2 regions of the Duganella sp. BJB1802 genome follow, and region 2 is predicted to be linked to the other one. Evidence: predicted binding sites of a transcription regulator. Region 2 holds the regulator's gene; the other holds the start of a gene.
What was found. The regulator LexA, encoded in region 2, represses DNA repair genes until DNA is damaged. The targets are predictions, from matches to a motif close to ACTGTATNNNNATACAGT.
Positions count from the first base shown of each region.

Region 1: a site for LexA is predicted at 8,495-8,512, ahead of dinB (DNA polymerase IV). Genes of this name have one in related genera too.

Region 1 covers NZ_JABWEF010000007.1:184,071-195,368, forward strand. The annotation lists gene ahpF (alkyl hydroperoxide reductase subunit F) at 1-991, shown strand, start outside; gene HUX88_RS13480 (AI-2E family transporter) at 1,156-2,280, opposite strand; gene HUX88_RS13485 (cyclic nucleotide-binding domain-containing protein) at 2,277-2,759, opposite strand; gene HUX88_RS13490 (ATP-binding cassette domain-containing protein) at 2,813-3,430, opposite strand; gene HUX88_RS13495 (hypothetical protein) at 3,421-4,548, opposite strand; tRNA gene HUX88_RS13500 (tRNA-Asp) at 4,649-4,725, opposite strand; tRNA gene HUX88_RS13505 (tRNA-Val) at 4,748-4,823, opposite strand; gene HUX88_RS13510 (MFS transporter) at 5,002-6,276, shown strand; gene HUX88_RS13515 (nuclear transport factor 2 family protein) at 6,347-6,703, shown strand; gene HUX88_RS13520 (helix-turn-helix domain-containing protein) at 6,742-7,593, shown strand; gene HUX88_RS13525 (ABC transporter substrate-binding protein) at 7,590-8,423, opposite strand; gene dinB (DNA polymerase IV) at 8,528-9,679, shown strand; gene HUX88_RS13535 (recombination-associated protein RdgC) at 9,761-10,657, shown strand; partial or broken gene HUX88_RS32300 (hypothetical protein) at 11,094-11,298, shown strand, end outside.
Region 2 covers NZ_JABWEF010000013.1:58,442-69,739, reverse strand. The annotation lists gene purF (amidophosphoribosyltransferase) at 1-75, shown strand, start outside; gene HUX88_RS20180 (cystathionine gamma-synthase family protein) at 131-1,375, shown strand; gene HUX88_RS20175 (hypothetical protein) at 1,433-1,927, shown strand; gene lexA (transcriptional repressor LexA) at 1,947-2,585, opposite strand; gene rpsF (30S ribosomal protein S6) at 2,825-3,211, shown strand; gene priB (primosomal replication protein N) at 3,230-3,535, shown strand; gene rpsR (30S ribosomal protein S18) at 3,551-3,841, shown strand; gene rplI (50S ribosomal protein L9) at 3,876-4,328, shown strand; gene HUX88_RS20145 (replicative DNA helicase) at 4,451-5,836, shown strand; gene HUX88_RS20140 (DUF47 domain-containing protein) at 5,896-6,522, shown strand; gene HUX88_RS20135 (inorganic phosphate transporter) at 6,551-7,561, shown strand; gene HUX88_RS20130 (hypothetical protein) at 7,589-8,041, opposite strand; gene HUX88_RS20125 (hypothetical protein) at 8,041-8,451, opposite strand; gene HUX88_RS20120 (hypothetical protein) at 8,551-8,937, shown strand; gene HUX88_RS20115 (hypothetical protein) at 8,945-9,106, shown strand; gene HUX88_RS20110 (DUF2306 domain-containing protein) at 9,103-9,948, opposite strand; gene HUX88_RS20105 (sensor histidine kinase) at 10,160-11,242, shown strand; gene HUX88_RS20100 (LytTR family DNA-binding domain-containing protein) at 11,239-11,298, shown strand, end outside.

The sequences.
Region 1 (11,298 bases), on a different contig from region 2:
CCAGGCCGCCGAGCTGAGCAAGAAAGACGTGTTCGACGTGCTGATCGTCGGCGGCGGTCCCGCCGGTGCGGCAGCGGCTGTGTATGCCGCCCGCAAAGGCATCAAGACCGGCGTGCTGGCCGAGCGTTTCGGCGGCCAGGTGCTCGACACGCTGGCGATCGAGAACTTCATCTCGGTCACCGCCACCGACGGTCCGAAGTTCGCCGTGGCGCTGGAGCAGCACGTCAAGGAATACGACGTCGACATCATGAACACGCAGCGCGCCGCCAAGCTGGTGCCGGGCAAGCTGATCGAGGTGCAGACCGCGAGCGGCGCGACGCTGAAGGCCAAGTCGGTGATCCTGGCGACCGGCGCCCGCTGGCGCGAGATCAACGTGCCGGGCGAGAAGGAATACCGCAACCACGGCGTGGCCTACTGCCCGCACTGCGACGGCCCGCTGTTCAAGGGCAAGCGCGTGGCGGTGATCGGCGGCGGCAACTCCGGCGTGGAAGCGGCGATCGACCTGGCCGGCCTGGTCAAGCACGTGACCCTGATCGAGTTCGGCGCCGAGCTGCGCGCCGACGCGGTGCTGCAACGCAAGCTGCACAGCCTGCCCAACGTGACCGTGATCGTCTCGGCGCAGACCACCGAGATCCACGGCGACGGCAAGATCGTCAACGGCCTGAGCTACAACGACCGCGTGTCGGGCGAAGCGAAGAAGGTCGAGCTGGAAGGCGTGTTCGTGCAGATCGGCCTGGTGCCGAACACCGAATGGCTGAAGGGCACGGTGGCGTTGTCGCGCCACGGCGAGATCGAAGTGGATGCGCGTGGCCAGACCTCGATCCCCGGCGTGTTCGCGGCCGGCGACGTCACCACGGTGCCGTACAAGCAGATCATCATCGCCACTGGCGAAGGCGCGAAGGCGGCCCTGTCGGCCTTCGACCACCTGATCCGCTCGGACGACGAGGAAGTAGTGGCCGAGTCCGCCGAGAAGCAAGCAATAACCGCGTAAGCGATCGCAGCAAAGAACAAGGGCCGCTACAACAGCGGCCCTTTTTTTATCTCGCAACATTGGGTGAACAATATTGGGGTCAAGTCTGACATTCGGACACGAGCTCTGCTGTAAGTGCGCGTTTTACAGCAGAGCTCGTGTCCGAATGTCAGACTTGACCCCAATTATGTTAGGTCGGCGCTGGCTTGGCGGGTGCGCAGTTCCATGGCGTTGCGGTGGCGCGCGCGCAGGCGCGGGTCGGTGATCAGCCGGCCCAGCGTTTCGCCGATGACCATCACCACGCCCAGCAGCGGCAGCACCAGCATCAGCCCCGCCACGCCGGCCACCGAGCCGCCGATGAAGATCATCAGCACCGTGATCAAGGGATGGATGTGCAGGCTGCGCCCCAGCGTCATCGGCATGAAGACGAAATCGTCCAGCAGCCGCACGGCGATGAACACGCCGATCGCCATGTAGGCCACCGCAGGGTCGGCCGGCGCGTCGGTCGAGGCCACCATCACCACCAGCATGCAGCCGACGATGGAGCCGACGTACGGCACCCACGCCAGCATCGCCGCGATCAGCCCCAGCACCAGCGGCGACGAGACGCCGATCGCCCACAGGCCGATCGCCAGCACCGCCGTGTCGAGGATGGTGAGCTTGATCAGGCCCTGGAAGTAGCGGTGCGCGGTCTGGTCCACTTCGTGCAGCAGGCACAGGGTCTTTTCGAAGAAGGCGTTGGGTACGGCGCGAGCCAGGAACTTTTTGAAGCGCAGGCCGTCGCGCAGGAAGAAGAAGGTCAGGAACGGCGCCAGCAGCAGCGACGGCAGCCATGCCGCCACCGATACCAAAATGTCGGTCAGGTGCTTTTGCACGAAGGTGCCGGTGAACGCGCTCACGCGGCTGTTGACCGTGCGCGCCAGCTTGATCTGCTTGAGGATGGGGAACTCGCGCTCCAGCGACAGCATCGTGTGGCGCACGAACTCCAGCCCGCCCGTCAGGTATTTGCCCAGCATGTCCTGCCACGAGTCGGACGGGCCGCTGTCCCAGAAGATGAACACCAGCCCGGCCATCGCCAGCAGCAGCAGGAATACGCCGCCGACGATCATCGTGGCGGCGTTGTGGCTCAGGCCCATGCGGATCAGGCGCTGCATCGGCGGTTGCAAAATGTAGTACAGCACGATCCCCAGCAAAAAGGGAATCGCCAGGAACAGCATCTGCTGCAGCAGGAACAGCAGCACGCAGGTGGCGGCGATGATGCCGCTCCACACCACCGGCCCGGCGCGCTGTTGGGTCGGCAGGAAGTTCATATCGCTTCGATCTGCGGCTTGCCGCTCATCCAGTCGCGCAGCCGGCTGCCGATGTGGCGCGCCAGGGCCAGCGAGATCTTGTAGCCGATCACGGCGTCGGTCTCCATCAGGCCCATGAAGTCGGCGCGGAAGAACACCGCCAGCTCGCAGTTGTCCAGCGCGCGCGTCTGCGCGTTGCGCGGCGTGTTGTCGAGCAGGGCCAGGTCGCCGAAGAAGGAACCGGCCGACAGCTCGGCCACCACTTCGCGCGTCTCGCCCAGCTTGCGGCTGATGATCACCCGCCCCGACATCACCAGGTACAGCGCCTGGCCTTCCTCGCCCTCGTCGAAGATGATCTCGTCGGCCAGGTAGCGGCGTTCGTGCATCAGGCCGTCGACGATCTTCAGTTCGAGCGGGGTCAGCGTGGCGAACAGCGCCGATTCCTTCAGGCGCAACAGACGCGGCGACAACGTGGGCGATTTCAGGAAACCAAACATCAGGGGAACTCCGTGCGGGAATGCGGGCCGGGCCGGCTCATCATTCCCATGATAACTTAAAGTTGCACGGTGGCGGACAGCGGCAGGGCCGGGTCGAGGTGGCTGGTGAGCAGGATGCACTGGCGCGCCAGCCGCTGCGGGGCCGACAGTTGCCGGCGCAGGTAGGCCACGGCGTCGACGTCGAGGCCGTTGAATGGCTCGTCGATCAGCAGCAGCCGCACCGGCAGCGCCAGCGCCAGCGACAGCTGCATCTTCTTGTGCTGGCCCAGCGACAGCGTGGTCACCGGCTGGTCCAGCGTGTGCAGCAGGTGGAACGCTTGCAGCTCGGCGTCGAGCAGCGCCGGGTCGGTGCCGGGATACAGCGACAGGTGCAGGTCGAGGATTTCCTGCACGGTCAGCCACGGCAGTTGCGGCGTGTCGCCGCCGCAGTAGTAGCACTGCAGGCGGTAGGCCAGCGGCTGGGCCTGGATGTCGAGGCCGTCCAGCGCGATGCTGCCCGCGTGCGGCGTCAGCGCGCCGCCGGCCAGCTTCAGCAGCGTGGTCTTGCCGGCGCCGTTCTCGCCGCGCAGCCAGGTGATGCCGGCGTCCAGTTGCAGGTCGAAGCGGCGGAACAGCGGGTGGCTGGCGTATTCGAAGGTCAGTTGTTGTATGCGCAGCACGGGCTTCAATTCCATAGTTCGCTTCCAATGGCGGTGAGGATGATGATGGCGCTGATGACCAGCCCCACGCGGCCGCGCACGCTCAGGCGGCGCAGCACGACAACGGCGGCCTGGGCGGCGCCCGCAAAGCACAGCCAGACGGTGGCCACGGTGGTGCTGTAGCCGGCGCTGCCGGCGCGGCCCAGGTGGCCCAGCGTCAGCAGCGCGAACCAGGCCATCACGGCCAAGCCGGGCAGCAGCGCCGACCAGCGCGCGAAGCGGAACAGGCGCTCGATGCGCACCGGCCAAGCCGCCGCGACGGGACGCAGCAGCGCGATCTGTTCGGTGACGGCCTTGTCGCCGCGGTCGGTCAGCAGTATCAGCAGGATGGCGGCGTTGAAGCCCCACAGCGCCGGCGGCACCACGGCCGGATGCCACAGCCACACGGCGATGCCCAGCACGGCGCCCAGCAGCAGCACGGTCTGCTGGATGCCGACCAGGTTTTCCGCGCGCCAGAAGGGGAGCCAGAACAGTTGGCGCCAGTGATGCGCGGCGCTCCAGCCGTGGCGCGGCAGGCGCGGCGCGTAGGGGCCGGGCAGCGGACGGTCGGGATCGAGCGGGGCGGCGGCCGGCATGCGGCAGCGCCGGGCCAGCACCAGCGTCGAGATGATCCAGCCCAGCAGCAGTGAGCCGGCGGTCAGCAGCAATGCCTGCGGCGCCACCGGTTGCAGCCAGTCCGGCCACTGGAACAGCCAGATCGCGGTGGACAATGCGAAGGCCATGCTCAGCGGGACGATGATCATGCCGGCCACGGCGATGTTGGCGCACCACTGCCAGCGCGCGGGTATCGGCATCGGACGGCACCACTGCAGCACCTGCTGCGGCAGCAGCCGCTTGCGCAGCAGCCACACCGGCGCGCTGGCGATCAACGCCTGGCCGGCGAACAGGCCCAGCGCCTGCGGCCACGGCCGCGTCGCCGCGAACAGTCCCGGCAGCGCGAGGCAGGCGACCAGGCCCACCAGCACCTGGCCGAAACCGAGCAGGAGGTATTCGAGCGAACTCTTGAAGCTGGCCACGAACTGCAGCATCGCCTGCCGCGCCAGGCGCACGCGGAAACGCAGATAGGGAGGCAGGGACGTGGTGGAGAGAATCATGCCGGGAGGATAACACCCGATGCGCAAGCCTAAGCTTAACCGCGTATTAATCGGCGCGGAAATGATTAAGGGCCCGACGAATCGGGCCCTTAAAGGAATTTGGCGGAGCGGACGGGACTCGAACCCGCGACCCCCGGCGTGACAGGCCGGTATTCTAACCAACTGAACTACCGCTCCAAATTTCGTTTTTCTGTTTCCTTGGTGGGTGCTGAGAGGGTCGAACTCCCGACCTACGCCTTGTAAGGGCGCCGCTCTACCAACTGAGCTAAGCACCCAGAAAACATATCAGCTTTGCTTCACTACTTTGTTGCAACTGCTGAACGAGGCCGTATTCTACAAGGTGCCTAATCCGTTCCGCAAGGGTTTTTGTAAATTATTTAGAAAATTTGTTTGCGGCCCCGATCCGGTGTCACCATGGCCGCACGCCGAACACCCGGAATAAGGACCCCTCCCATGCAGCACGACGACCGCCATCTCGATCCCCTGTACCGCCGCGTCAGCTGGCGGCTGATGCCTTTCCTATTCCTGTGCTACGTGGCCGCCTACCTGGACCGCGTCAACGTCGGCTTCGCCAAGCTGCAGATGCTGGCCGACCTGCGCTTTTCCGACACCGTGTACGGCGTGGGCGCCGGCATCTTCTTCATCGGCTACTTTTTGTTCGAGGTGCCGTCCAACCTGCTGATGACGCGCACCGGCGCCCGCATCTGGATCGCCCGCATCATGATCAGCTGGGGCCTGATCTCGTCGGCGCTGATGCTGGCCAACAGCGTGGCGACGTTCTACCTGCTGCGCTTCCTGCTCGGCGCGGCGGAGGCGGGCTTCTTCCCCGGCATCATCCTGTACCTGACCTATTGGTATCCGGCCCATCGCCGCGCGCGCATGGTGGCGCTGTTCATGAGCGGGGTGGCGGTGGCCGGCGTGGTGGGCGGGCCGCTGTCGGGCTGGATCATGCAGGCCTTCGCCGGACGCCATGGCCTGAGTGGCTGGCAGTGGCTGTTCCTGCTCGAAGGCTTGCCGTCGGTGCTGATCGGCGTGTGGACGCTGTTCTACCTGGACGACGGCATCCGCGCCGCCAAGTGGCTGAGCGAGGACGACAAGCGGCGACTGGAGCGCGCCATCGCCGAGGACGGCCAGCATCAGCAGCGCCTGCCGCTGGCGCGGGTGTTCGCCAGCGGTACGGTGTGGCTGCTGGCGCTGGTGTACTTCCTGTTCGTGATGGGCTTGTACGGCGTGAGCTTCTGGCTGCCGCAGCTGATCAAGAACAGCGGCGTCAAGAACGTGCTCGACATCGGCCTGCTGACGGCGATTCCATATTCGGTGGCGGCGGTGGCGATGGTGCTGGCCGCGCGCCACTCGGACCGCAGCGGCGAGCGCCGCTGGCACGCGGCCGTCGCCGCCGTGGCCGGCGCGCTGGGCCTGGTGGTGGCCACCGTCTACAGCGACAACACCGTGATCGCGATGGCCGCGCTGAGCGTGGCCACGGCCGGCATCCTGAGCACCTTCCCGATCTTCTGGAGCCTGCCGACCGCGATGCTGGGCGGCGCGGCGGCGGCGGCCGGCATCGCGTTGATCAACTCGGTCGGCAACCTGGCCGGCTTCGCCAGCCCCTACCTGGTCGGCGCCATCAAGGACGCGACCGGCAGCACGGCCAGCGGCATCTACCTGCTGGCGGCCAGCCTGGTGGCCGGCGCCGTGCTGGTGGTGGCGCGCCGATTACCTGGGACGTAATCGCCGCCGCGCAGCGATTTCCGGAGAATGGTTTCTGTCGATTCGACATCAACCACTCAAGGAGATCAGCATGCACACCCCAGCCCACATCGCTACCCAATACCTGGCCGTCTGGAACGAACGCGACGCCGCCGCCCGCCGCGCGCTGGTGGCGCGCGCCTTCGCGCTGGACGCCCGCTACCTCGATCCGATGATGCGCGGCGCCGGCCACGACGGCATCGACGCCATGATCGCCGGCGCGCAAAGCCAGTTCCCCGGCTACCGCTTCGAGCTGGACGGCACGCCGGACGGCCACAACGACGTGGTGCGCTTCTCGTGGACGCTGGCCGTGCCCGGCGGCGCGCCGGTGGCGCACGGCACCGATGTCGCCGAGCTCGGCGAGGACGGCCGCCTGACCCGCGTCACCGGCTTCCTGAACGCGGCGTGAGCGCGGCCGGGCTATCATTGCCGGACAAGGAGACCCGCATGTCCGCATCGCATCCATCCGGCGCCCACGGCGCGACCGATTATTTCAGCGACTTCGCCGCCGCGTTGAAGTACTGGCGCGGCAAGCGCGGCTACAGCCAGCTGCGCCTGTCGACCGAGAGCACGATTTCGCAGCGCCACATCAGCTTCCTGGAAAGCGGGCGCTCGCAGCCCAGCAAGGATCTGATCCTCAAGCTGGGCATGGTGCTGGAGATCCCGCTGCGCCAGCGCAACGTGATGCTGCTGGCGGCCGGCTACGCGCCGGCCTACCAGGAGCGCAAACTGTCCGATCCCGAACTGGGCGCGGTGCGGCGGGCGCTGGACTTCATGCTGGCGCAGCAGGCGCCGTACCCGGCGCTGGTGGTCGACCGGCTGTGGAACCTGGCGCTGGCCAACGCGCCGGCGGCCGGCATGATGCGCTGGCTGCTGGACTTGCCCGCCGGCGCGGCCATCCCCACCGACGGCTCGGTCAACGTGCTCAAGCTGATGCTGGACCCGCACGGCGCGCGGCAATACCTGCACAACTGGGAGGAGGTCGGCGCCGACCTGCTGCACTGGATCCAGCGCGAGGCGATGAGCGACGGTCCCGGCAGCGAAGCCACCACCTTGCTGGCCGAGTTGCTGGCGCTGCCCGGCGTCGCCGGCATCGGCCAGGCGTCGCCCAACCTGGACCGCCGCGCCTTGCCCTTTTTGCCGGTGACCTTGCGCAAGGTCGGCGTCGAGTTGAACCTGTTCACCACCATCGCCACGCTGGGCACGCCGCACGACGTCACTGTGCACGAGCTGCGCGTCGAATCGTTCTTCCCGGCCGACGAGGCCAGCGCCGCGTGGTTCCGCGCGCGCCACGGCTAGTCGGCCGGCATGGCGTCCAGGATCTCGCGCACGCCGCCGGCGAAGATCTGGCGGGTGACGTCGGCGTCCAGGTAGCGCTGGTAGATCTGCTGCACCGTGCCGTCGCCGACGATGGCGCGCACCGCCTCGGCGTAGCGCCGCCGCTGCGCCGCCGGCACCTGCTTCGACACGTAGATGCCCACCATCGCGCGCGGCGCTTCGGCGAAGGTGGTGGCGCGCATCTTGCCCAGCAGGTGGAACTGGCGCTGGTGCAGCACGTGGATGGCCGGCGGCGCCAGCGTGCCGTCGGCGCGGCCGGCCAGGATCTTGCGGAACACCACGCCGTAGTCGTTGACGTATTCCAGCCGGCCCAGCTTTTGCAGCCGGTCCAGCTGCGTCTGCGTCGCGGGGGAATACGCGATGCTGCGCACCACGTTCAGGCGCGCCGTGCCGCGCTCGACGAAATCGGCCAGGCTGTGGAACTCGCCGGCGCTCTGGTTGAGCAGCACCAGTTCGAACTGCGAATAGGTGTAGGGCAGCCATACGCCGTACTGGTCGCGCTCGGTGTTGCGCAGCGCGGCGCCGGTCACGTCCAGCTGGCCGCTGAAGAATTGCGCGTACACCCGGCCGTGCGGATACCAGCCCAGCTGGAAGGCGCAGCCGCTGCGCTTCTGTATCTCGACCAGCAGGTCGACCGTGATGCCGCGGATGGCCGAGCCGTCGCGGTAGGACGCGTAGCCCAGGTCGCTGAGGCCGGCGCTGGCCGGCGCGCAGGCGTCCGGCGCAGCGTGCGCCACCGAGGTGACGGACAGTAACAGGCTCAACAATGCGAGGGGCGGGCGCTTGGTCATGGTGGCCTCCAGTGTAACCCCGGCGGCGGCAAATAGGGCGGGGTCTTGCGGACTGATGCGTTTTAGTGAATACTGTATGCATTCACAGTAATTTTCCCCGCATCATGGTTGAAGACCAGCGCCGCATCGCCCACCTCGACATGGACGCGTTTTATGCGTCCGTCGAGCTGCTGCGCTATCCCGAGCTGCGCGGCCTGCCGGTGGTGATCGGCGGCGGGCGCGACGCCCAGCCGGTGTTGCAGGCGGACGGCAGCCACACCTTTTCGCGGCTGCGCGACTATGTCGGACGCGGCGTCATCACCACCGCCACCTACGAGGCGCGCGCGCTCGGCGTGGGCTCGGCCATGGGCATGATGAAGGCGGCCAAGCTGGCGCCGGACGCCATCCTGCTGCCGGTCAATTTCGACGCCTACCGCCAGATGTCGCGCCTGTTCAAGAACGCCGTGGCCGCCATCGCGCCGGATTTCGAGGACCGGGGCATCGACGAGATCTACATCGACCTGACCCATGTGGAGGGCGAGACGCGCGAGCTGGCGCAGCGCATCAAGCAGGCCGTGCGCGACGCCACCGGACTGTCGTGCTCGATCGGCGTGACGCCCAACAAGCTGCTGTCGAAGATCTGCTCGGACCTGGAAAAGCCGGACGGCCTGACCGTGCTGGGCCACGAGGACATCCCGGCGCGCATCTGGCCGCTGGGCGTGCGCAAGATCAACGGCATCGGCCCCAAGGCCACCGAGAAGCTGGCGGCGCTGGGCATAGACACCATCGGCCAGCTGGCGGCGGCCGACGCCGGCCTGCTGCAGGACCATTTCGGCGCCCACTATTCGGCCTGGCTGGCCGACGCCGCGCGCGGCATCGACCACCGCGCCATCTCCACCAGCTCGGAGAGCAAGTCGATCAGCCGCGAGACCACCTTCGAGCGCGACCTGCACGCGCGCCAGGATCGGGGCGCGCTGTCGTCCATCCTGACCAAGCTGTGCGACCGGCTGGCGGAAGACCTCAAGCGCAAGGGCTACGTCAGCCGCACCATCAGCATCAAGCTGCGCTTCGACGACTTCCAGATCGTCAGCCGCAACGTCACGTTGCCGCAGCCCGTGGCGGACGCGGCCGGCATCCTGCAGGCCGCGCGCGAATGCCTGAAACGGGTGCCGCTGCAACGCCGGCTGCGCCTGCTGGGCGTGCGCGCCAGCACGCTGGAGCCGCCCGGCACAGCCGCGCAGATGGCTGTGCCCCGGCAAGGCGAATTGTTCGCCTAGGCAAGCAACAGATTCGGTCCGGCGCCGCCATCACCGTGTAAAATGGCGCTCCCCTGGCATTACTGAAACAAGGCTCAACACATGTGGTTCAAGAATCTACAGATTTACCGTCTGCCGGCCCCTTGGGCCTTTACCCCCGAACAACTGGAAGCGGCGCTGGAGCCGCACTCCTTCGTCCCGGCCAGCAGCAATGAACTGTTGCGCCAGGGCTGGGACCGTCCCCGCCCGAACGGCGGCCTGGTGCACGTGGTCAACAAACAAATGCTGATCCTGCTGGGCACCGAGAAGAAGCTGCTGCCCAACACCGTCATCAACCAGGTCGCCAAGGCGCGCGCCGCCGAGATGGAAGAGGCGCAAGGCTTCGCCCCCGGCAAGAAGGCGATGAAGGAACTCAAGGAACGCGTGGCCGACGAGCTGCTGCCGCGCGCCTTCTCGATCCGCAGCAACGTCTGGACCTGGATCGACCCGGTCAACGGCTGGCTGGTGGTGGACGCGGCCAGCCCGGCCAAGGCCGACGAAGTGATCAAGCTGCTGCTCAAGGCGGTCGACAAGCTGCCGCTGGAAAGCCTGCGCGTGCAGCGCTCGCCGGTGGGCGTGATGACCGAGTGGCTGCAGGCCGACGACGCGCCGGCCGGCTTCACGGTCGACATGGACACCGAGCTGCGCGCCACCGGCGAGAGCAAGGCGGCGGTGCGCTATGTGCGCCACACGCTGGAGGCGGACGAGGTGCGCCGCCACATCGCGGCCGGCAAGCAGTGCACCCGCCTGGCCATGACCTGGGACAGCAAGATCTCCTTCGTGCTGACCGAGTCGCTGGCGATCAAGGGCATCAAGCCGCTGGACGTGATCGCGGAAAAGGAATCGAGCACCCGCAACGACGAGGAACGCTTCGACGGCGACTTCATGCTGATGACCGGCGAACTGGCCAAGCTGATGGCCGACGTGGTCGAGGCGCTGGGCGGCGAAGCCAAGGCCTGACCGCCGCGCCACACAAGCCGTTGCCTGTTGGTTAAGGATGCCGCAAAGTCTTTGATTTTGCGGCATTTTTCATGTAATTTTTGATAAAAATCAGTAAAATAAATTCGTTGCTTTGTAGAAATTAGAGCGAATTCTGCTATAGTGAAAGGTGTTATCAAATAAGGAACACGCGATGAGCACCCTCGTCCCCATACTGTCCACCGACCAGATCGCCAATGCCCTGAGCACGCAGGATGTGTTGTCGTGGACCAGCGAGGACATCGTCGCGTTGAGTTCGCTCCAGGTGCCGGCGCTGCGCACCGACCACCTTGCCGCGATGAGCAGCTCCCAGCTGTCCTGGCTGGCCACCAGCAACGTCGCGGTGCTGACCACGCGCGACCTGGCCGCCATCAAGGCGGCCACGCTGAACGCGGTGGGCGCGCTGCCGTCGGGCTTCATGGGCGCGCTGACCAGCGCCCAGGTCGCCGCGCTGACCACCGCCCAGGTGGCCGCGCTGGGCACCCGGGCCTTCAGCTATCTGAGCACCGACGCCATCGCCGCGTTTGAAACGGCCGACGTGGCCGCGCTGAGCGTGGCCAATATCGCCAGCCTGTCGTCCGGCCAGGTGGCCCTGATGAGCACCGGCCAGCTGGGCGCCCTGA
Region 2 (11,298 bases):
CATCCGAAGGCCTCCGGCCCCGAGGACGCGGGCCGCTCGCAACTGAACCTGAATCTCGCGACCGCCGAAGGCTGATGTCGCGCCCGGTGCGGTTCACGCCGCACCGGGCTTTTTTTTTGAATACGCGAATATGAACGACAAGAAGAATTACGGCTTCACCACCACCATCCTGCACAACGATCGCCAGAAAGGCATCGAGCACGGTTCGCTGCACAAGCCCATCCACACCTCGGTCGCCTTTGGCTACGGCGACGCGCGCCAGCTGGCGTCCGTGTTCCAGGGCAAGGAGCCGGGCTTCCGCTACGGCCGCCAGGGCAACCCGACCATCTCCGCGCTGGAAGACAAGGTCACCAAGATGGAGCAGGGCGTCGGCACGATCTGCTTCGCCACCGGCATGGGCGCGATCGGCGCCGTGTTCCAGGCGCTGCTGCGCGCGGGCGACCATGTGGTGTCGTCGTCGTTCTTGTTCGGTAACACCAACAGCCTGTGGCAGACCACCATGGCGCAGGGCGTGGGCGTGTCCTTCGTCGACGCCACCGACGTCGCCAACGTGGCCGCCGCCATCACCAGCCAGACCCGCGTGGTGTTCGTCGAAACCATCGCCAACCCGCGCACGCAGGTGGCGGACCTGAAGCGCATCGGCGAGCTGTGCAAGGAGCGCGGCATCCTCTACATCGTCGACAACACGATGACCACGCCTTACCTGTTCCGCCCGAAAGCGGTGGGCGCCGGTCTCGTGGTCAACGCGCTGACCAAGTCGATCGGCGGCCACGGCAATGCGCTGGGCGGCAGCCTGACCGACACCGGCGTCTACGACTGGACCCGGTTCGCCAACATCTACGAGAACTACAAGAAAGCCGCGCCGCTGCAATGGGGCTTGGCGCAGATTCGCGCCAAGGGCCTGCGCGACTTCGGCGCCTCGCTGGCGCCGGAAGCGGCGCACCACATCGCCGTCGGCGCCGAGACGCTGGCGCTGCGCATGGAACGCACCAGCGCCAATGCGATGGCCTTGGCGCGCCTGCTGGAAAGCGACGAGCGCGTGGCCGCCGTCTACTATCCCGGCCTGGCCTCGCACCCGCAGCACGCGATCTCCGCCGAGCTGTTCCGCAGCTTCGGCTCCCTGTTGAGCTTTGAACTGAAGGATGGCATCGACTGCTTCGATTTCCTCAACCGCCTGAAGCTGGCGATTCCGGCCTCCAACCTGGGCGACACGCGCACGCTGATCATCCCGGTGGCGCACACGATTTTCTACGAGATGGGCGCCGAGCGCCGCGCCTCGATGGGCATCGCCGAGTCGCTGATACGGGTGTCGGTCGGCATCGAGGATACCGACGATCTGCTGGACGATTTCACCTGCGCACTGGAAGCTTGCTGAGCGCAGCCTCGAGTTGTGATAATCTAAGTTTTCAATTTTGCTAAGCGCGGAGGCGATATGAGAGCAGCATGGGTTCTGGCATTGACCGTGCTGTCGAGTAGCGCCTTCGCCGGCGACCAGGCCCGCCGCCAGGCGCGGCAAGCCGAAATCGAGTACTACACCAGCCACTACGACGGCGCCGACATTGCGCTGGCCCGTTTCAACTGCAAACCTCCCAACATCCCGATGCGTCCGGCCACGGCCGGCGGACCGGCGCTGACGCAAGCGCTGGCCGCCTGGCACGACTGCTACGATCAATTCCTGGCCAATTACAACGCCGCGCTCCCGGTCGGCAAGAGCATCCCCGCCGACGTGGCCGACCTGATGACGGACGACGAGCTGGGCGCCGCGCAGACGCTGATGAGTCAGGTGTTCGTGCAGGTGGCGGACGAGGCCAAGCGCCAGGCCGACGCCGTCACCCTGGCGCAGAGCGCGTTGGAAGGCCGTCAAGGCGACCTGGCCCTGAGCGCGCGCGACCTGTCGCATCAGCCGGAGACCGCCGGCAAGCGCTAGCCCGTCGGCGAGGCGAGGCTTAGTGCCAGCTGCGCATCAGGCCGACCGCCAGGCCTTCCAGCGCGAACTCGTCCGCTTCGGGATCGACCTTGATGATCTTGAAGTCCGGGTTTTCCGGCAGCAGCTCGACGGTGGAGCCGGTCTTGCGATAGCGCTTGACCGTGACATCGTTGCCGATGCGGGCGACGACGATCTGGCCGTTCTTGGCGCTGTCCACCTTCTTGACCGCCAGCAGGTCGCCGTCCATGATGCCGGCGTCGCGCATCGACTCGCCGCGCACCTTCAGCAGGTAGTCCGGCTTGGAGGAGAACATGGCCGGATCGACGCTGTAGCTGGTCTCCAGGTTTTCCTGCGCGAGGATGGGCGAGCCGGCGGCCACGCGGCCGATCAGCGGCAACGACATCATCAGCGACACCGGCACCTTGGGCGTGGCCGGCTCGGCGTGCACGCCCAGCAGGCGGATGCCGCGCGAGGTGCCGGCGGCGATCTCGATCGCGCCCTTGCGCGCCAGCGCCTGCAGATGCTCCTCGGCCGCGTTGGCGGACTTGAAGCCCAGTTCATTGGCGATCTCGGCACGGGTCGGCGGGAAGCCGGTGTTCTCGATGGCATCCTTGATCAGATTGAGAATTTGTTCCTGTCTTGCGGTGAGCTTGATCATAGAGTGCTTTGGGCCTGTGTATATAGACAGTCTGTATTTTTGTACAGTGTGAAGCGAAAAGCAAGGGAATTTGTTGCTTAGCACGAAATAATTTCATGGAGCCCCTCCGGGCGCGGCGGATTGTTGCCGGACAGTGCTGGTTTTTTGGATAAAAAGCTGATATAGTCGCGGGCTTACCTCTTCCCACACCTGTCTTGACGCCAGGGTGGGCTATATTCACAGTCCTTAAGGGAGTTTGCATGCGTCACTATGAAATAGTATTTATCGTCCACCCGGACCAGAGCGAGCAAGTGCCCGCCATGATCGAGCGTTACAAAACCACCGTAACGACCCGCGGCGGCGCCGTGCACCGTGTTGAAGATTGGGGCCGTCGTCAGATGGCTTACTCGATCCAGAAACTGGCTAAAGCACACTACATCTGCCTGAACATCGAATGCGACAACGAGACCCTGGTCGAGCTGGAAACCGCCTTCAAATTCAATGATGCCGTGCTGCGTCACCTGACTGTCAAGATGAAGAAGGCGGAAACCGCTCCTTCGCCGATGATGAAGTCGGTACAACGTGAAGATGCAGCGAAATCGCATCGCACCGAAGCTCCAGCAGCCGCTGCTGCTCCTGCGGCCTAATTGTTATCGGGAACCGAGCTGAATCAGCTCCAGTTGATTGCCTTGATCGCCGAACGGGACGCCTTGCGCTACACCCCGGCCGGCATGCCGATCGTGAACGCTGTACTCCAGCACCGGTCGCAGCAGGTCGAGGCAGGCATCGCCCGATTGAGCGAGTTTGAAATTTCCGCGGTTGCCGCGGGCGAGATTTCAGGCCGCTTCAGTCAGGCGCCACTGGCAGGCATGTATCAGTTCACCGGTTTCCTGAACAAGAAGAATCGCAATAGCAAAAGCCTGGTGTTTCACATCATTGATTTTAGTGCTGTCCCAGACAGCTCAATTTAGATACAGGAGCCTAAAATGGCATTCGGTAAAAAGTTCGACAAAAACAAGCTCAAGCTGAAAGAAAAGCGCAAGCAACAAAACCCACTGTTCAAGCGTAAGAAGTTCTGCCGCTTCACCGCAGCAAACGTTGAACAAGTTGACTACAAAGACGTCGACACCCTGAAAGACTTCGTCCAGGAAAACGGCAAAATCATGCCAGCACGTCTGACCGGTACCAAGGCGCACTACCAGCGTCAAGTTGACACCGCAATCAAGCGCGCTCGCTACCTCGCGCTGCTGCCTTACACCGATCTGCACCACGCTTAATTGCGTCGTCTAGATAAGATCCTGGAGAAGAACTATGCAAATCATTCTGTTAGAAAAAGTCGTCAACCTGGGCAACCTGGGTGAAGTCGTTAAAGTCAAAGACGGTTACGCACGTAACTTCCTGATTCCGCAAAAAATGGCCCGCCGCGCTACCGCGTCCGCCGTTGCTGAATTCGAAGTCAAGCGCGCCGAACTGGAAAAAGCCGCTGCCGAGAAACTGGCTGCCGCTCAAGCCCAAGGCGAGAAACTGAACGGCATGACCGTGAACGTTTCGCAAAAAGCTGGCGTCGACGGCCGTCTGTTCGGCTCCGTCACCAACTTCGACATCGCTGAAGCCCTGTCGAAAGCTGGTTTCGCTGTTGAAAAAGCTGCCGTGCGTATGCCTACCGGTCCTCTGAAGACCGTTGGCGAGCACCCAGTCAGCGTCGCTCTGCACACCGACGTGGTGGTGGAAGTGACCGTTGCTGTCGTGGGCGAAGCTGCCTAATACTTTTTCAGGCGGAAACGTCTGATCAGTGTTGCAACACCTTTGAAAAAGCCGGGCTTGCCCGGCTTTTTTCTCGTCATAAATTTGTAATACGGCTCAAGCAAGCAGGTATAATTCGCGCCATGAACGCCCCCTCCGATCCGCAAGTCGATTCACTCCGCGTCCCGCCGCATTCCATCGAAGCAGAACAGTCCGTCATCGGCGGCCTGCTGCGCGATAATGCGGCGTTCGACCGCATTGCGGACATGATGCACCCCGAAGACTTCTACCGCTACGACCACCGCATCATCTACGAGCAGGTCGTCAAGATGATCAACGCGTCCAAGCCGGCCGACGTCATCACGGTGTTCGAGACCCTGACCCAGCTGGGCAAGGCGGAGGACGTGGGCGGCCTGGCCTACCTGAACGCGATGGCGCAAAACACGCCATCTGCCGCCAACATCCGCCGTTACGCCGAGATCGTGCGCGATCGCTCCATCCTGCGCCAGCTCATCACCGTCGCCGACGAGATCTCCGGCCAGGCCTTCACGCCGCAGGGCAAGGAAGTCAAGCAGATGCTCGACGAGGCCGAGTCCAAGATCTTCGCCATCGCCGAGCAGGGCGCGCGCGGCGCGGCTGGCTGGATCCCGGTGCAGCCGCTGCTGACCCAGGTGGTCGAGCGCATCGACGAGCTGTACTCGCGCGAGTCCGGCTCCGAGATCACCGGCGTGCCGACCGGCTGGATCGACCTCGACCGCATGACCTCCGGCCTGCAGCCGGGCGACATGGTGGTGGTGGCCGGCCGTCCGTCGATGGGCAAGACCGCGTTCTCGATGAACATCGCCGAGAACGTCGCGGTGGAGGAGGGCCTGCCGGTGGCCGTGTTCTCGATGGAGATGGGCGGCGTGCAGCTGGCCATGCGTATGCTGGGCTCGGTCGGCCAGCTGGATCAGCACCGCCTGCGCACCGGCAAGCTGAACGACGAGGATTGGCCGCGCCTGACGCACGCCATCCAGAAAATGAACGACGCCCAGGTCTACATCGACGAGACCCCGGCGCTGAACCCGATCGAGATGCGCGCCCGCGCGCGCCGCCTGTCGCGCCAGTGCGGCAAGCTGGGCCTGATCGTGGTCGACTACCTGCAGCTGATGCAGGGCTCCACGCCGGGCGACAACCGCGCCTCGGAGATCTCCGAGATTTCCCGATCGCTGAAAGGCCTGGCCAAGGAGCTGCAGTGCCCAGTGATCGCGCTGTCGCAGCTGAACCGCTCGCTGGAGCAACGCCCCAACAAACGTCCCGTCATGTCCGACCTGCGCGAATCCGGCGCTATCGAGCAGGACGCGGACGTGATCATCTTCCTGTATCGCGACGAGGTCTACAACCCGGACTCGCCCGATAAGGGAACGGCCGAGATCATCATCGGTAAGCAGCGTAACGGCCCGATCGGCTCGGTGCGCCTGACCTGGATCGGCCAGTACACCAAGTTTGGCAACTACGTCGGTAACCTGGCGCTGTACCAGGGCGACTAATCTTTACGCCGTCCCTACCCGGGCGGCGATCTGCAGTAATTAATGGAACGGAGAATAAAATGTTTGGACGTTTGATGCCCACCGAGGGCAAATTTTTTGACCTGTTTAACCAACACGCCGATCTGTGCGTCAAAGGTGCAAAAGAAATGCTGGGCCTGATGTCCAATTTCGACGATCTGGAAAATCGCGTGCACGCGATCGAGAGCATCGAAAAGCAGGCCGACAAGATCACCTACGCCACCGTCGACCTGCTGCACAAGACCTTCATCACGCCGATCGACCGCGACGACATCCACAAGCTGATCACCCGCATGGACGACATCCTCGACCTGCTGGAAGACGCGGCCCAGACCGTTTCGCTGTACGACCTGCACTCGGTCACGCCGGAAGCCAAGCGCCTGGCCGAGCTGGTGCTGGCCTGCACCGAGAAGGTCCGCGACGCCGTGGCCCTGCTGCACAACATGGACAACTCGCGCCAGATCGTCGCCATCTGCGAAGAGATCGACCGCCTGGAATCGGACGCCGACCACGTGATGCGCGCCGCCATGTCCAAGCTGTTCCGCGACGAGCCGGACGTGCGCAACCTGATCAAGATGAAGGCCATCTACGAGATCCTGGAAACCGTGACCGACCGTTGCGAAGATGTGGCCAACATCATCGAAGGCATCATCGTCGAAAACGCGTAACGCATAACTACAAAAAGAAACGTCCAATATGCATACCCTACAAATCAGCATCTACGTGCTGGGCGTCCTGATCGCCCTGGCGCTGGTGTTTGACTTCATGAACGGCTTCCACGACGCCGCCAACGCGATCGCGACCGTGGTGTCGACCGGCGTGCTCAAGCCGCAGACGGCGGTGGCCATGGCCGCGCTGTTCAACTTCACCGCCATCTTCGTGGTCGGCCTGCACGTGGCGTCCACGGTGGGCAAGGGCACCATCGATCCCGGCATCGTCGACCAGTACGTGATCTTCGGTGCGCTGGTCGGCGCCATCGCGTGGAACCTGTTCACCTGGTACTACGGCATCCCCTCGTCGTCCTCGCACGCGCTGATCGGCGGCCTGGTCGGCGCCGCGGTGGCCAAGTCCGGCACCGGCGCGCTGGTCGGCGGCGGCCTGCTCAAGACGGTGCAGTGGATCATCCTGTCGCCGCTGATGGGCTTTGTGTTCGGCTCCATCATCATGCTGATCGTGTCGTGGATCTTCGTGCGCTCGACGCCGCGCCGGGTCGACAAATGGTTCCGCCGTTTGCAGCTGGTGTCGGCCGCGTCGTACAGCCTGGGCCACGGCGGCAACGACGCGCAAAAGACCATCGGCATCATCTGGATGCTGCTGATCGCGGTAGGCCAGGTGCCGGCCGGCGACGCCTCGCCGCCGCTGTGGGTGGTGATCTCGTGCTACACGGCGATCTCGTTCGGCACGCTGTTCGGCGGCTGGCGCATCGTCAAGACCATGGGCCAGAAGATCACCAAGCTCAAACCGGTGGGCGGCTTCTGCGCCGAGACCGGCGGCGCGCTGACCTTGCTGATCGCCTCGCACTTCGGCGTGCCGGTCTCGACCACGCACACCATCACCGGTGCGATCGTCGGCGTCGGCTCGGCGCAGAAGATGTCGGCGGTGCGCTGGGGCGTGGCGGGCAACATCGTGTGGGCCTGGGTGTTCACCATCCCGGCCTCGGCCTTCGTCGCCGCGCTGGCCTGGTGGGTCGGTCACCACATCATGTAAAAACCAAGGGAGCTGCGGCTCCCTTTTTTAATTGCTGTTTGCCGGGCGAATGCGAAGTTCGTCGCCGATACGCTGGATATCCAAATCAATATCCGTTCTGTCGTAAGCGATTTCCGACGGGATTTTCACCGCCTGCGAATCGCCGTTCTTGAATGCCTTGGTTTTATGGTGGCGCAAACGCCAAAGATTGCTTTCGCATCGAGGCATCGGCACGGGATAGTGCTCCATCGGTGGAAGCCCCAGGTTTTCATAGGCTTTGCGCATGATGTCTTGCTGTGCTGCCTCCGGTAGGTCAGGGGGCAATACGACGACGGTCTTTTTGCCCCCTTTTTTACTCTTCACGACGTAGGTATAGTCGTCTTCCGGTTTTCTCTGGAAATAACGATCTCGGATAAAAGTGGCCGTGATGCCGACAATTACTGAGGCCGTCATTCCGATGCCTATCAATGTAAGGCCTTCTCTAAGTGATTCCCAGTTCATTATTTGCCTCCTCGAATGAAGTCTGCTAAGACGGCACATATCCAAAGTATAAAACCAATCAAGAGCGACGTTCGCACGCCATCCAGCTTCGGAAAGTAGGGACTGCCGTGGTTGATGCTGAGATAAAGGCTCGTGGCCCAAGCAGCCAGACCAAGCCAGAGAAGGATGTTGATGCGCTGAGCCCAATGTTCGGCGGCTGTATCAATCAATCCGAAGTTCGCGGCCGGCGAAGACTGTTCTTTCGCCAATAACTTCGCGCGCGTAAGTGGGAGCAGCATTCCAAGGGCCGTGCCGCCGACAGTTGGGCCGATAAATGCGACGGCATCAGGATTGCCAGAACTGGCTCTCAGTAAAAACTCCAGCACTGCCATCAGCCACGGAAACAGCCACGTTAGAATTCTGAGTTCCATATCGCCCCGCCGAAGTGAAGGGGTAATTTATGCCCCTTTACGTGACGGCGAGTTGATCTGGATTGCGTTAGAATCGCAAATCCTCTTGATGGGCGTGACATGCAGAAAATCGATTTTGCGCAGTTGATGTTGTTGGCGCGGACCTCTGCCGATGTGGCCGTGCCGTGCAGTTGCAATACCGTTTCGCTGACGGCGTGGCAGCGCTTGCCGGCCACGTTGGAGCTCGACCGCTTCGAGGAGGTCGGCACGCTGATGGACGATCCATACGACGAGCCGACCTTCGCCGAATATCATCCGCACGGCACGCGCTACGAGAGCGACGACGCACCCATTTCGCCGCGCCACTATCCATGCAACCTGAGCCAGGTCGCGCGCTGCCTGAACTGCGGCCGCCACTACCTGCGCTACAACGAGGCGGGCGGTTACTTCACCGAGCTGCGCATCCGCGCACTGCAGCCTCAGCTACTGGTCGACGCCGCCCTGTAGGCCCAGCATGCGCGCCGCCATCGCGCGCGCCAGCACGGACGGCTCGGGCGCGGCGACCGGCAAGTCCGTGAACGCCTCGTCGATCGCCAAGTTCGCCAGACCGTGCGCCAGGCTCCATCCGGTCAGCGCCAGTTCCGGTCCGCGCGCCGCGTCGATCCAGATGGCCTAGCCATGGACATGCGGCAGCCACATCGCCATGCTGGCGCCGAAAATGCCCACGCCCATCGCCAGCGTCAGCAGCGCCAGGCCGGCCGCCACGGCCAGCTTGCGGCGGGCGCCGCCGGCGTCGCGGGCGCGCAGGTAGAGTTCCAGCAGCGCCAGCGGCAGCAGCGATTCGCCGAACACCAGCACGTTGAGCGCCGGCCCGGTGAAGGTCTTGGGATCGAAGCCCACCGGGCCGCCGTTGACCAGTATCCAGAACAGCAGTCCCACACGGAAGAACCAGCTGCCGCTGACCACCAGGAACAGCCGCAGCGCCCAGCGCCGGTGCACATCCAGCCGGCGCGCCATCGCATGACGCACGGCGACGAAGGCGCATAGCATGATCAGCACGCCGTTCAGCGTGGTGCCCCAATGCTGGGTCATGTCGCCGGCCGCGTTGCGGGTCCAGATCATGTAGATGCCGGCGAGGGCGGTGACGACCGCCACCGCCACGTAGACGCGGCCGCTCCAGCGGTGCAACGCGGGGTGGCGGGCGCGCAGCGCCGGAATCAGCTGCAGCGGTCCGGCCAGCGTGACGAAGGCGGCGATCGCCAGGTGCGCGGCCAGCGCCGCGTTGCCCGCGCGGTCGCCGGGAACGTAGCCGACCGGCAGCACCTTGTTCCAGCGCAGCCAGTCGCCCGCCGCGACCGCGCCGCCGTAGAATGACACGATATACGCCACGAAGATCGTCTGGCCCGCGACCATCACCGCGAACCAGAGCGCGGCGGCGGCCTTCAGCGCTTGGCCGGCGCGCACGCGCATCGAAGGCGCGCGGGGCAGGGCGCCGTTCATCAACAAGGTATCGGACATCGGACTCCTCCATGGTTGTGGGACGCCGCACGCCGGCGCCGCATCGGGAATATGGCCGCGCACCCCGCCGCGCGCCAGCCCGATCCGACGAACGACGGCATTTTCGGGCCGAAGCACGGCCGGCGCCGACGAACGGCGGCAGCGCCGCGCGGCTGAAAATTAGCCGCCATCGCGCCACGATTTCCGGCAAATCCGTGGCTATAATCGCTGCATGTCTACTACTTTGACCGCCGCGCCGCCGCGCGGTTTCGCCTTGCTGCTGGGCTGGCGGCGCCTGCGCTTCACGCTGTGCGCCTCCTTCGTGATCGGCTTCCCGATGGCCCTCGGCTGGCATTCGGGCTTCCTGTCGCTGATGGTGCGCGCCGTGACGCTGGGCCTGTTGGCGATGCTGATGTTCGGCTTGTTCGAGCAATGGCCGCGCCGCCTGCCGTCGTGGCTGGCCCGCTGGGCCCTGCAGGTGATGGGCGTGGCGGTCGTCATGCCGGCCGCCGTGTGCGCGATCTATGTGTGGTCGACCGCGCCCGGCGCGCCCGCGTTCTGGCAGGACTCCGAACGCCTGAGCGGCTTCTGGATGCTCACCGTCGCCGGCATGCTGCTGGCGCCGTGGATGGCGCTGGGCGCGCTGGTGCGGCAGAAGGATGCGCTGGCCCGCCACCAGGCGCTGAGCTTCGAACTGCAACGCAGCGAGCTGGAACGCCAGGCGCTGGACGCCCGCCTGCGCCTGCTGCAGGCGCAGGTCGAGCCGCACTTCCTGTTCAACACGCTGGCCAATGTGCGCGAGCTGGTCGATTCCGGTTCGCCGCAGGCCTCGCCCGTGCTGGGCAGCCTGATCGCCTACCTGCGGGCGGCCGTGCCGCGCCTGCACGAAGCCACCACCACGATGGAACAGGAGCTGCAACTGGTGCGCGCCTACCTCGAGCTGATGCACATGCGCATGCCCGACCGCCTGCGCTTCACCCTGTCCGCCGACGACGCGGCACTCGCGTTGCCCTGTCCGCCGACCACGCTGCTGACGCTGGTGGAAAACGCGATCCGCCACGGCATCGACCCCAGCGAGGAGGGCGGCCGCATCGACGTCGGCGTGCGCCTGCGCGACGGCCGCTGCCACGCGCAGGTGGTCGACACCGGCGTCGGCCTGCAGGCGGCCGGCAACGGCCTGGGCACCGGCCTGGCGACGCTGCGCGAGCGCCTGCTGCTGGTGTTCGGCGCCGGCGCCTCCCTGCGCCTGAGCGCGGTGCAACCGCACGGCGTGTGCGCCGAGCTGGACCTCCCCGCGCCGGAGGGCAGGCCATGACGGCCCGCGCCCCGACCGCGCTGATCGCCGACGACGAGCCGCTGCTGCGCCAGTCG